Regions from separate parts of the Bradyrhizobium sp. USDA 4011 genome, predicted to be linked through region 1. Evidence: riboswitches for the same ligand, from Rfam matches in the RefSeq annotation. Region 1 holds a riboswitch; the other holds the start of a gene.
The links. A riboswitch is a leader RNA that binds a small molecule or an ion and turns the genes downstream of it on or off. The one in region 1 is predicted to bind fluoride.
Positions count from the first base shown of each region.

Region 2: another riboswitch for fluoride. It lies ahead of ACVW1C_RS01810 (hypothetical protein); the one in region 1 lies ahead of crcB (fluoride efflux transporter CrcB).

Region 1 covers NZ_JBSSGG010000001.1:3,284,614-3,289,018, forward strand. Annotated here, with positions in the region: gene ACVW1C_RS15355 (DMT family transporter) at 1-405, opposite strand, end outside; gene ACVW1C_RS15360 (transglutaminase-like domain-containing protein) at 482-1,162, opposite strand; gene ACVW1C_RS15365 (hypothetical protein) at 1,234-1,455, opposite strand; partial or broken gene crcB (fluoride efflux transporter CrcB) at 1,801-2,172, opposite strand; fluoride riboswitch at 2,415-2,475, opposite strand; gene ACVW1C_RS15375 (hypothetical protein) at 2,540-2,734, opposite strand; gene ACVW1C_RS15380 (hypothetical protein) at 3,056-3,298, shown strand; gene ACVW1C_RS15385 (hypothetical protein) at 3,324-3,464, opposite strand; gene ACVW1C_RS15390 (hypothetical protein) at 3,522-3,692, opposite strand; gene ACVW1C_RS15395 (TetR/AcrR family transcriptional regulator) at 3,860-4,405, opposite strand, start outside.
Region 2 covers NZ_JBSSGG010000001.1:336,105-340,509, reverse strand. Annotated here, with positions in the region: gene recJ (single-stranded-DNA-specific exonuclease RecJ) at 1-969, shown strand, start outside; gene ACVW1C_RS01815 (glucose 1-dehydrogenase) at 988-1,815, shown strand; fluoride riboswitch at 2,321-2,381, shown strand; gene ACVW1C_RS01810 (hypothetical protein) at 2,654-2,929, shown strand; gene ACVW1C_RS01805 (cation:proton antiporter) at 2,926-4,140, shown strand; gene ACVW1C_RS01800 (DUF190 domain-containing protein) at 4,149-4,405, shown strand, end outside.

The DNA of each region.
Region 1 (4,405 bases):
CTGCTCGATGCCCAGCGCGGCCGAAATCAGCAGCACCATGATCGGCGACAGCGCGAAGATCAGTGCGATATGGATCGCGGTGGTGGTGATGCCGGCGACGTAGACCGGGCCGCCGCACAGGAACATGCCGAGGAAGCCCGCGGCGAGGATCGGCCAAAAACTCTGCGCCAGCGGGATCTTGCCGTCCCGGAACGCCGCGATCGCGAACGGCGCGAGGCCGATGGCGATGATGCTCCAGCGGAAGAAGGCCAGCGAGAACGGCGGCACCGAGCCGGCCAGGCCGCGCGCCAGCACCTGATTGGAGGCCTGCCCGACCGCGACCAGGATGAACCCGGTCAGCGCGACCGCGTCTTCCCAGCCCGTGGCCGGGCGGCCGACCTGACCTTTCGGCAGCTCCGCATCCATGACACCGCCCCCTCAGCCGGCGCACGTTCAGCCAGGACGGCATCCGACAGCGCACCACGTTCGCAGCGCGCTCGCGCTATTGCTCCGCCGCCTCGCGCTCCATGTCGCGGCCGGACATGTCCTCGCCCTGCATGTTGGCGTATTCGCGCGCCATCTCGCGCATCAGGAATTTGGCCGGGACGTCGTGATAGGTGCCGTGGTCGTTGACGTACTGCATGTAGGCGCGCCCCGCGCCGTCGAACGGGTGCAGCAGCGCATCCGAATGGCCGTCGAAATCGAGCGGCTTGACGCCGAGCTTGGCGCACAGCGTGTCGTTGAAGGTCGGGGTCGCCTTGCGCCAGGCGCCATCGACGAACACTTCGGTGAAGCCGTGCCAGGTGAACAGGTCCGAGCCCATGCTCTGGCGCAACTTCTCGGTGGTGAGATGGTTGCGGACGTCGGCGAAGCCGACCCGGGCCGGGATGCCATGGACCCGGCAGGCCGCGGCATAGAGCGCCGCCTTACCGACGCAGTAGCCATTGCCGGCGGCGAGCACGCTGGAGGCCCGGTAGCTCTCGGGCGAGCGCATGCTGACATAGGGATTGTAGCGGATGCCGTCGCGCACCGCGGTGTAGAGCCGGCTCGCTATGTCGCGGGTGCCGGCGCCGGCCGCCACGGCGGCGCGGGCGAACGCCTCGACGGCGGGATGGTCGCTGTCGACATATTCGCCTGGGTCGGTGTAGAGGCGGCTGATCGTGTCGGGAAGGTGCTCGGTCATGGCGCAACCTTAGCAAGCCATGTGCGCAGTTCAATGCAGCAGGTGCAGCCCTTCTTGCAGCCCTGCCCCGCTTAGTTCCTGAAGCGTTCGTCCCACTGCGGCGGCCGGTAGCTGCGCCGCTTCGCCTTGAAATATTCGCGTGCGAAATGGATGCCGATCCCGATCAGGAACGGCGGCGCGAGCGCGGCGGCGATCATCAGCGCGGTGATCGACTTCGGCGTCAGGATGTCCAGCACCATCGACGCCAGCAGCCATAGCGTGGCAGCAATCACCGCGACGTCGACATGCTTCATTCCGCAGTCTTTCCTTGGTCCCTGACCACGATCCGGGTTCCATCCTACCGGCTGGCCCCGGGCGCGCCAAGGATTCCGGCGGCAGACGATACCTCCAGCCCTTCACTTTTTTGGAACGGCGCCCACGCGGGCCAGACGACGAACCCGCGCGCCGGCCGCCATCCTGCTGATTAGCGCTTAGAGAGATTGGCATATCCGTTCGTGTATTGGCCCCGTCATCCTGAGGCGCGAGCGCAGCGAGCCTCGAAGGATCGACGGCCACCAGCCGAGCCGTGCATCCTTCGAGACGCGCGTTCCGCGCTCCTCAGGATGACGGGAAGGGCGGGCGCGTAGCTGACAATTAACTCGCACCAGCAGCAGGCCGGCGAACAGCGCGAGGATCGAGAGCGCAACGGAGGCCGCGATGTAGGCAGCGGCCGGCCAAAGCTCGCCCCGCAGCATCAGCGCGATCGCATCGAGCGAAAGGGTCGAGAAGGTGGTGAAGCCGCCGCAGATGCCGACCGTGAGAAACACCCGCACCGCCTGGTTGACATTCCAGGTCAGCGCGAAGGACTCCGCGAAGACGCCGATCAGCAACGAGCCCACGATATTGATCACCAGCGTGCCCCATGGAAATCCGGTGCCGACCAGGCGCCCCGCGCCGATCGCCACCAGATAGCGCGCGACCGATCCCAGCGAACCGCCGATCGCGACCGCCGCCAACAACTGAACGTTCAAGATTCTGCCTTTCCGCCCCGCCACTCGGCGACGCCTGTCACAAGCCCAACAACGATGGTCGCGCCGACCAGCTCGCCAGGGGCGCCGGCCAATGGGGCGACGACACCGACGAGCCAGATCGACCCGACCAGCGACAATGCGATTGAGAGTGAGCTGGGAAGACCCGTCATGCTCTGCCCCTTCTCATTCGCGGGGCACGCGCTGCGGATCGGTGGTGGCGCATGCTCCTACCGACGCTGTCGCGCCCGGCAGGAGTCATCAGCCTTGCGGCGGTTATCGGGGGACTCCATCCCCATCAACGCGGGGATGGTAGGCGAGCGCAGCAGCGGGAGCACGTTGGGGCGTCCCGGCGCTGCCGGGTGTCGGCTCATTCGCTCATCGACAGCATCGCGTTCAGCTCGGCAGCTGTCCGCAGCTGCTCGATGCGCGCGGCAATCTGCTCGCGTTCGGCGCCGCTCGGCGCTTGCGCGAGCCGGCTCTCAAGCCGCAGGCGATGCTCTTCGAGCCGCTGCTCGAACGTATGGGGCTCAGATCGCTTCCGCTTCTGAATCGTCTTCTGCATCACTCACCCTTGGCGGTTGCAGACCGGGACTATTGGCCCAGCGGTCCAGTTGATCGATGACCCGTGCGTGGCTCGGGCGCCGCGGTTCCGGCGCTTCCGGCTCCTCGGATAGCTTTCGGGGTAGCTTGACGTGCTTGGTCATGGCGTCACTCCCGCCAGACAACGGAGGGGCAGCCGGATCGTTCCCTTAATCTTTCTTGTAAGTCATTGATTTTATTTGATTAACTTACTCAATCGACGCTATTATCTCAAGCTATGGAACCCACCGCGAATTGGTTCGTTTAGCAAATTACTCAACTAGCTAATTTTGGGCGATTTGCGATGAATGAGCTTCGCGCTGAACGTCTTCAAGTCATGCTTTCCCCCGAAGAATTATCGGCTCTCGACGATTTCCGCTTCAGGCACCGCATGCCGACACGTGCCGCGGCCGTGCGCGAGCTGCTCAGGCTCGGTCTGGCCGGCAACGGCGTCGATGGAGGGGCCGGGGTGAAGTCGAGCGAGTATGGGGTGTTTAACCGGGGGCCGGATGGGCACACCCAAGGGGACGCGCCGCAAGGGGAGTAACGGCGCGTTGCGCTGCCGCGGCGGTTCAGCCGGCGACGAAGAGTTCCACAATCGCCTTCAGCGTGCAGACCACAAGCGCCGAGGTGAACATCGCCGTACCGAGATCTGCGAGATAAAGCAGCTGCGCCTTCTGCTCCGCATCAAGCCGCGCGATCGCCTTGCGCATGGCCAAGCTCCCTTTTCAGGAGAACGCGTCCCGCGAACGTCGGTTCCTTGGGCGGCCTCAAAGCCCATCCAACATTGGTGAAGGAGGCGAACAACAGCCGCGGCAGCGCCTCGCGCGGCACCGCGACTGGCCGCGGGCCAGCGCCAGCGTGCCCAGGATCACCGCCGCGCAGGTCCCGGCCAGCCCGCGGGCGGACAACGGCGGCCATTGCTGCAGCAACAGCTTCATCAGCGGCCAGTTCAGGGCCCAGCCGAAGGCCGTCACCACCAGGCAGAGAAAGCCGATCGTTCGGTCGCGTTGCGTCTATCCATCGGCCGCGCTTAGCAGGCAGAGGCAGGCGATTCCACTTCGCAGCGCGCATGCCGCGTCGGCGTGCACCTTCGGATACCATTCCGTCAGGCAAAGGTGCCGATCGAGACCCGCGGCCAGCCCTCGCTTTTCCGCGCGGCGGCCAACTTGCTTGTCCAGGCATCGATCAGGCTTGCGATGAGGAGACGGCCGGTGCCGCGCATATCGGGCAGCTTCATGGTCGGCGTGCCGAGCGCGAGCGCGATCACGCCATGCACGGCCGCAAGCAGCGCGGTTGCGAGCCGCGGCGGCAGGCCGGACGCCGGCTCGGCGTCATGTGCCGCGAGATACTCCCGCACCGAGATCACGAACAGCTCGTAGCTGCGGCGGGCGATCTCGGTCTCGCCGAAATAGACGCCGTCGGGAAACCGGCGGTCCTCGGCCGTGCCGGACATCGAGAACAGCGAGCGGAAGTGATCGGGGTTGTCGGCCCAATAGTCGATATAGGTTTCCATCACCCGCCGCAGCCGCGCATCGCTGTCGGCCGTCTGCGCGCGGACCCATTCGAGCCGTTCGGCAACCGCCTTGAGATTCTGCTGCTTCACCGCGAGCAGCAGCAGCAGCTTGGTCGGATAATATTTGAGGACGGTGCC
Region 2 (4,405 bases), 2.9 Mb from region 1:
CACACCGCGCTGATGGATGTGGCGCGGCTCAATGGCCCGCCGGAGGCCTGGCATCTCGGCTTCATGCTGGGCCCGCGCATCAATGCCGGCGGCCGCATCGGGCGCGCCGATCTCGGCGTGCGGCTGCTGCTCGAGGGCGATGTCTCGGAGGCCGCGCGGATCGCGGCCGAGCTCGATCGCCTCAATGCCGAACGGCGGGTGATCGAGCAAGCGGCCGAGGCGCAGGCCGAAGCCGAAGCGCTGGCCTCGCTTGGGCTCGAGGACAAGGGCGCGGTGATCGTCACCGCGGCGGAAGGCTGGCATCCCGGCGTGGTCGGGCTGGTCGCGGCGCGGCTGAAGGAGAAGTTCGCACGGCCGGCCTTTGCGATCGCGCTCGAGCCGGGCGGCATCGGCACCGGATCGGGCCGCTCGATCGGCGGTGTCGATATCGGCAAGGCGGTGCGGCAGGCGGTGCACGACGGTCTGTTGATGAAGGGCGGCGGGCACGCGATGGCGGCCGGCGTCACGCTGCGCAAGGAGAAGCTCGCCGAATTCCGCGCCTACATGGAGAGCGCGCTGGCGGCCGACGTCGCCAACTCGCGTCACGAGAACGAGCTGTTCATCGATGGCGCCGTAACCGGGCGCGCGGTGACGCCGGAATTCGCCGCGACGCTCAATCGCGCAGGGCCGTTCGGTGCCGCCAATCCCGAGCCGGTGATCGCGCTGCCGTCACATCAGCTGGTCTATGCCGACGAGGTCGGGCAGGCGCATTTGCGGCTGCGCTTCAAGTCCGGCGATGGTTCCATCGTTAACGGTATCGCATTCCGCTCGGTCGGACAGAAGCTCGGCAGCGCCTTGACGCAAAATCGCGGCCAGCAATTGCACGTGGCGGGCTCTCTTGCAGTCGACCGTTGGCAAGGCACCGAACGTGTGCAATTCCGTGTGCTCGACGTCGCGGTACCGGATCAGGGCCCGACGGTGATCAAATAAGAAACGTTGGGAGTGGACATGGCAGGACAGGTTGAAGGCAAGGTCGCGCTGGTGACCGGCGGCGCGTCGGGCATCGGCGAGGCGATCGTCGAATTGTTCGCGCAGGAAGGCGCGACGGTTGTTGCGACCGACATCGACGAGTTGAGAGGACCCGAGCTCGCCGCGCGGCTCAAGAAGGCTGGTCGCGAGGTGATCTTCCTGCCGCAGGATGTCACCAGCGAGGAGCGCTGGATCGAGGTTATCGCCGACATTGGCAAGCGCTATGGCCGCCTCGATATCATGGTCTCCAACGCCGGCATCGGCATCGGGGCGCCGTCGATTGTCGAGATGTCGCTCGCGGACTGGCGCCGGCAGACCGCCATCAATCTCGATGGCGTATTCCTGTCGGTGAAGCATTCCCTGCCGCTCATGCGCAAGCATGGCGGCGGCTCGATCATCATGATGTCGTCGCTGGCAGGACTGCGCGGTGCGGCGACGCTCTCCGGCTACAGCGCGACCAAGGGCGCGGTGCGGCTGTTCGCCAAGTCGATCGCGATGGAATGCGCGCAGGTGAACGACGGCATCCGCGTCAACTCCGTGCATCCCGGCATCATCGACACGCCGATCTGGGGCAAGATCCCGACCGGCGCGACGGGCGCCGGCCAGAACGCGCCGATCGATCCGGAGGAGCGCGCAAGGTTCGCCACGCCGCTCGGCCGCGCCGGCCAGGCGATCGAGATCGCGCAAGGCGTGCTCTACCTCGCTTCGGACGCATCGCGCTACGTCACCGGCAGCGAGCTCGTGATCGACGGCGGCATGAATGCCGGTGCGGCAACCGAAATAGTCTCCGTCGTTGCGAGGAGTTGAGCGGAGCATTTGCATCCCAACCGTCGTCGTCCCTGTGTGACGCGCTGTTTCGAGTGACACCCCTGGGCAATTCCGGGATTGACTGGGATCGGGCGAGAAGTGACGAGTTCGCAAGGGCAACCAGTATCGGTTGGGAAAGCCGACGCGCGAATTCAGAAGTCTTGCTGGCCGGTGACGACCAAGTCGCCGTCCGAAGAAACAGCGGCCCACTGTTCTTCAGTGAGTTCGGAGACCTTGCTTGCGAAGCGCGAGGTCACGTATGGCGTCGATCCGACGCTGACTGGCGCGACCGATGCGATCCTCGCGCAAAACGTCTCGATCCGTCCGATGGAAGGTCAGGACGTCAATCGTAACCTTTGTAGTGCGAGACGATGCAGGCAAAATAGTTGGATGGTTCGCCTGCGAGCAACTCGGCTTCGTGAGTTCATATCGGCTTTTGACCGTTAACGGTCATCCCACGCAAAAGCACTTGACGCCTCGCTCATCCAATCTAGTATCCAATCAGATGTTTGATGGGGATGGGGTCCCCCGACAACCGCCGTGAGGCTGATGGCTCCTACCAGGACGCAGGGCGTCGGTAGGAGCTTATTTGTTCCCAGCAGCGCCTGAGAAAGAGCGCATAATGGCTGGACTTCCTAGCTCCTTAGCAATCGCGATTTGGTTTGTGGCCGCACTGTGGGTCGTCGGTGCGCTAGCCTACTACTTTGAAGATTCCGCTGAAGTTGTTTGGTTGACGCTATTCCTTGGAATGGGCGTCACCTTGGCGGAATGGCGTCTCAGTAGGGATAGAAGATGACGCCTGAATTGGAGGAACCGCAACAAACTCAAGGGGGCCGGCATGCTCAGTGAACCTGCACGTATGGCGAACGCTCGCGAACACAACTCGTGGTCACGAGCGTTTGCGCTGCTGTGGTTGGCACTGTCTCTAGCTGTCTTTGGTGGTGCTTATGCGCTTGCCGAGGCGAGTGAAATGTCCAACTCGAACCGCACTCTGATGTTCATAATGCTCTGCACCATCATCCTGACTAATGCCATTTGGCAGGCCGCAGGGTTGGCCCTCACTCGGCTCGAAAATTTGATCCTTCCTCGTGGTGAAAGCTCCGGGAAGCCATGACTGAAATCTGGACCCTTGCTGCCCTGTGGCTCGGCCTCGCTCTCATGGCCACATTGCTGTCTATCTGGCTGCGCATCGCGACTGCTCTGTCGGAAATCGTCGTTGGTACCATAGCCCAACTGGTGATTGGTGCCATTATTGGCGCAGCTATGCTTGGCACCGACCAGACCTGGGTGAAGTTCTTGTCGGGGACAGGCGCAATCCTCCTTACGTTTCTTGCGGGTGCTGAACTCGATCCAGCCGTTTTTCGTGAACGTTGGAAGGAGGCAGGTGCGGTTGGCCTAATTAGTTTCTTCGTTCCGTTCGTAGGATGTGCCTTTGCGGCTCGGTACCTGCTCGGCTGGGACCCTATGGCCAGTTGGCTTGCGGGAGTCGCAATGTCTACGACCTCCGTTGCGGTGGTGTATGCGGTGATGCTCGAATTTGGCTTCAATGGCACCAACTACGGCAAGGTAGTACTCGCGGCGTGTTTCGTCACTGATCTTGGTACGGTGCTGGTGCTGGGCCTCATCTTTGCACCGTTCACGCTGAAAACTCTGGTTTTTGTCGGAGTTTGCGTCGCCGTTCTCGTGCTCCTACCTTGGGTAACTGCGCAGTTCTTCCGCTTGTACGGCAATCGCCCTTCTGAACTCGAAACGAAGTATTTGCTGCTGCTGCTGTTCGCGCTTGGCGGACTTGCGAGTTGGGCCGATAGCGAAGCTGTGCTCCCGGCCTACCTTATTGGGATGATCCTCGCAGGGAGCGTCGGCAAGGATCACATTCTGATCCGAAGGCTGCGTACCTTGTGTTTCGGATTTCTAACGCCGTTCTATTTCATCCGAGCTGGATCCTTTGTTTCGGTACCAGCCCTGATCGCGGCACCTGCAGCATTTCTTGTGATGCTTGCGGTCAAGCTGGTCACCAAAATAATCGGCGTCTATCCGGTTACTCGCGCATTCGGTTCACCGCATAAGGATGCGATGTACACCACTCTCTTGATGTCAACAGGACTGACATTCGGCACCATTTCGTCGTTGTTTGGACTGTCACACGGCATCATCAGTCAGGCGCAGTATTCGGGGCTAGTTGCAGCCGTGGTCGGCAGTGCCGTCGTCCCGACCCTAATTGCCAACGCGTTCTACCTTCCGCGCCATTTTCTAAACAATTCAGCGAACAGGATCAAAGCGGAAGGCTCGGTGCCGTCCGGCGTCCCAGAAGCGCACAAAGCCTAGGAGGGAATATGGATATACCGAAAGACGCAATGCTCTTACGCATCTTCTTTGGAGAGGATGATCGTTTTGAACATCAACCGCTTTACGAGGCGATCGTGCAGAAGGCCCGTGGCATGCATCTTGCTGGCGCGACGGTTCTGCGGGGACCAATGGGTTTCGGGCACTCAAGCCGTCTGCACACCGCGAAGGTCCTTCGACTGTCGTTCGATCTTCCTATCGTTGTCGAAATCGTGGACACCGAAGCCAAGATCAATGAGTTCTTACC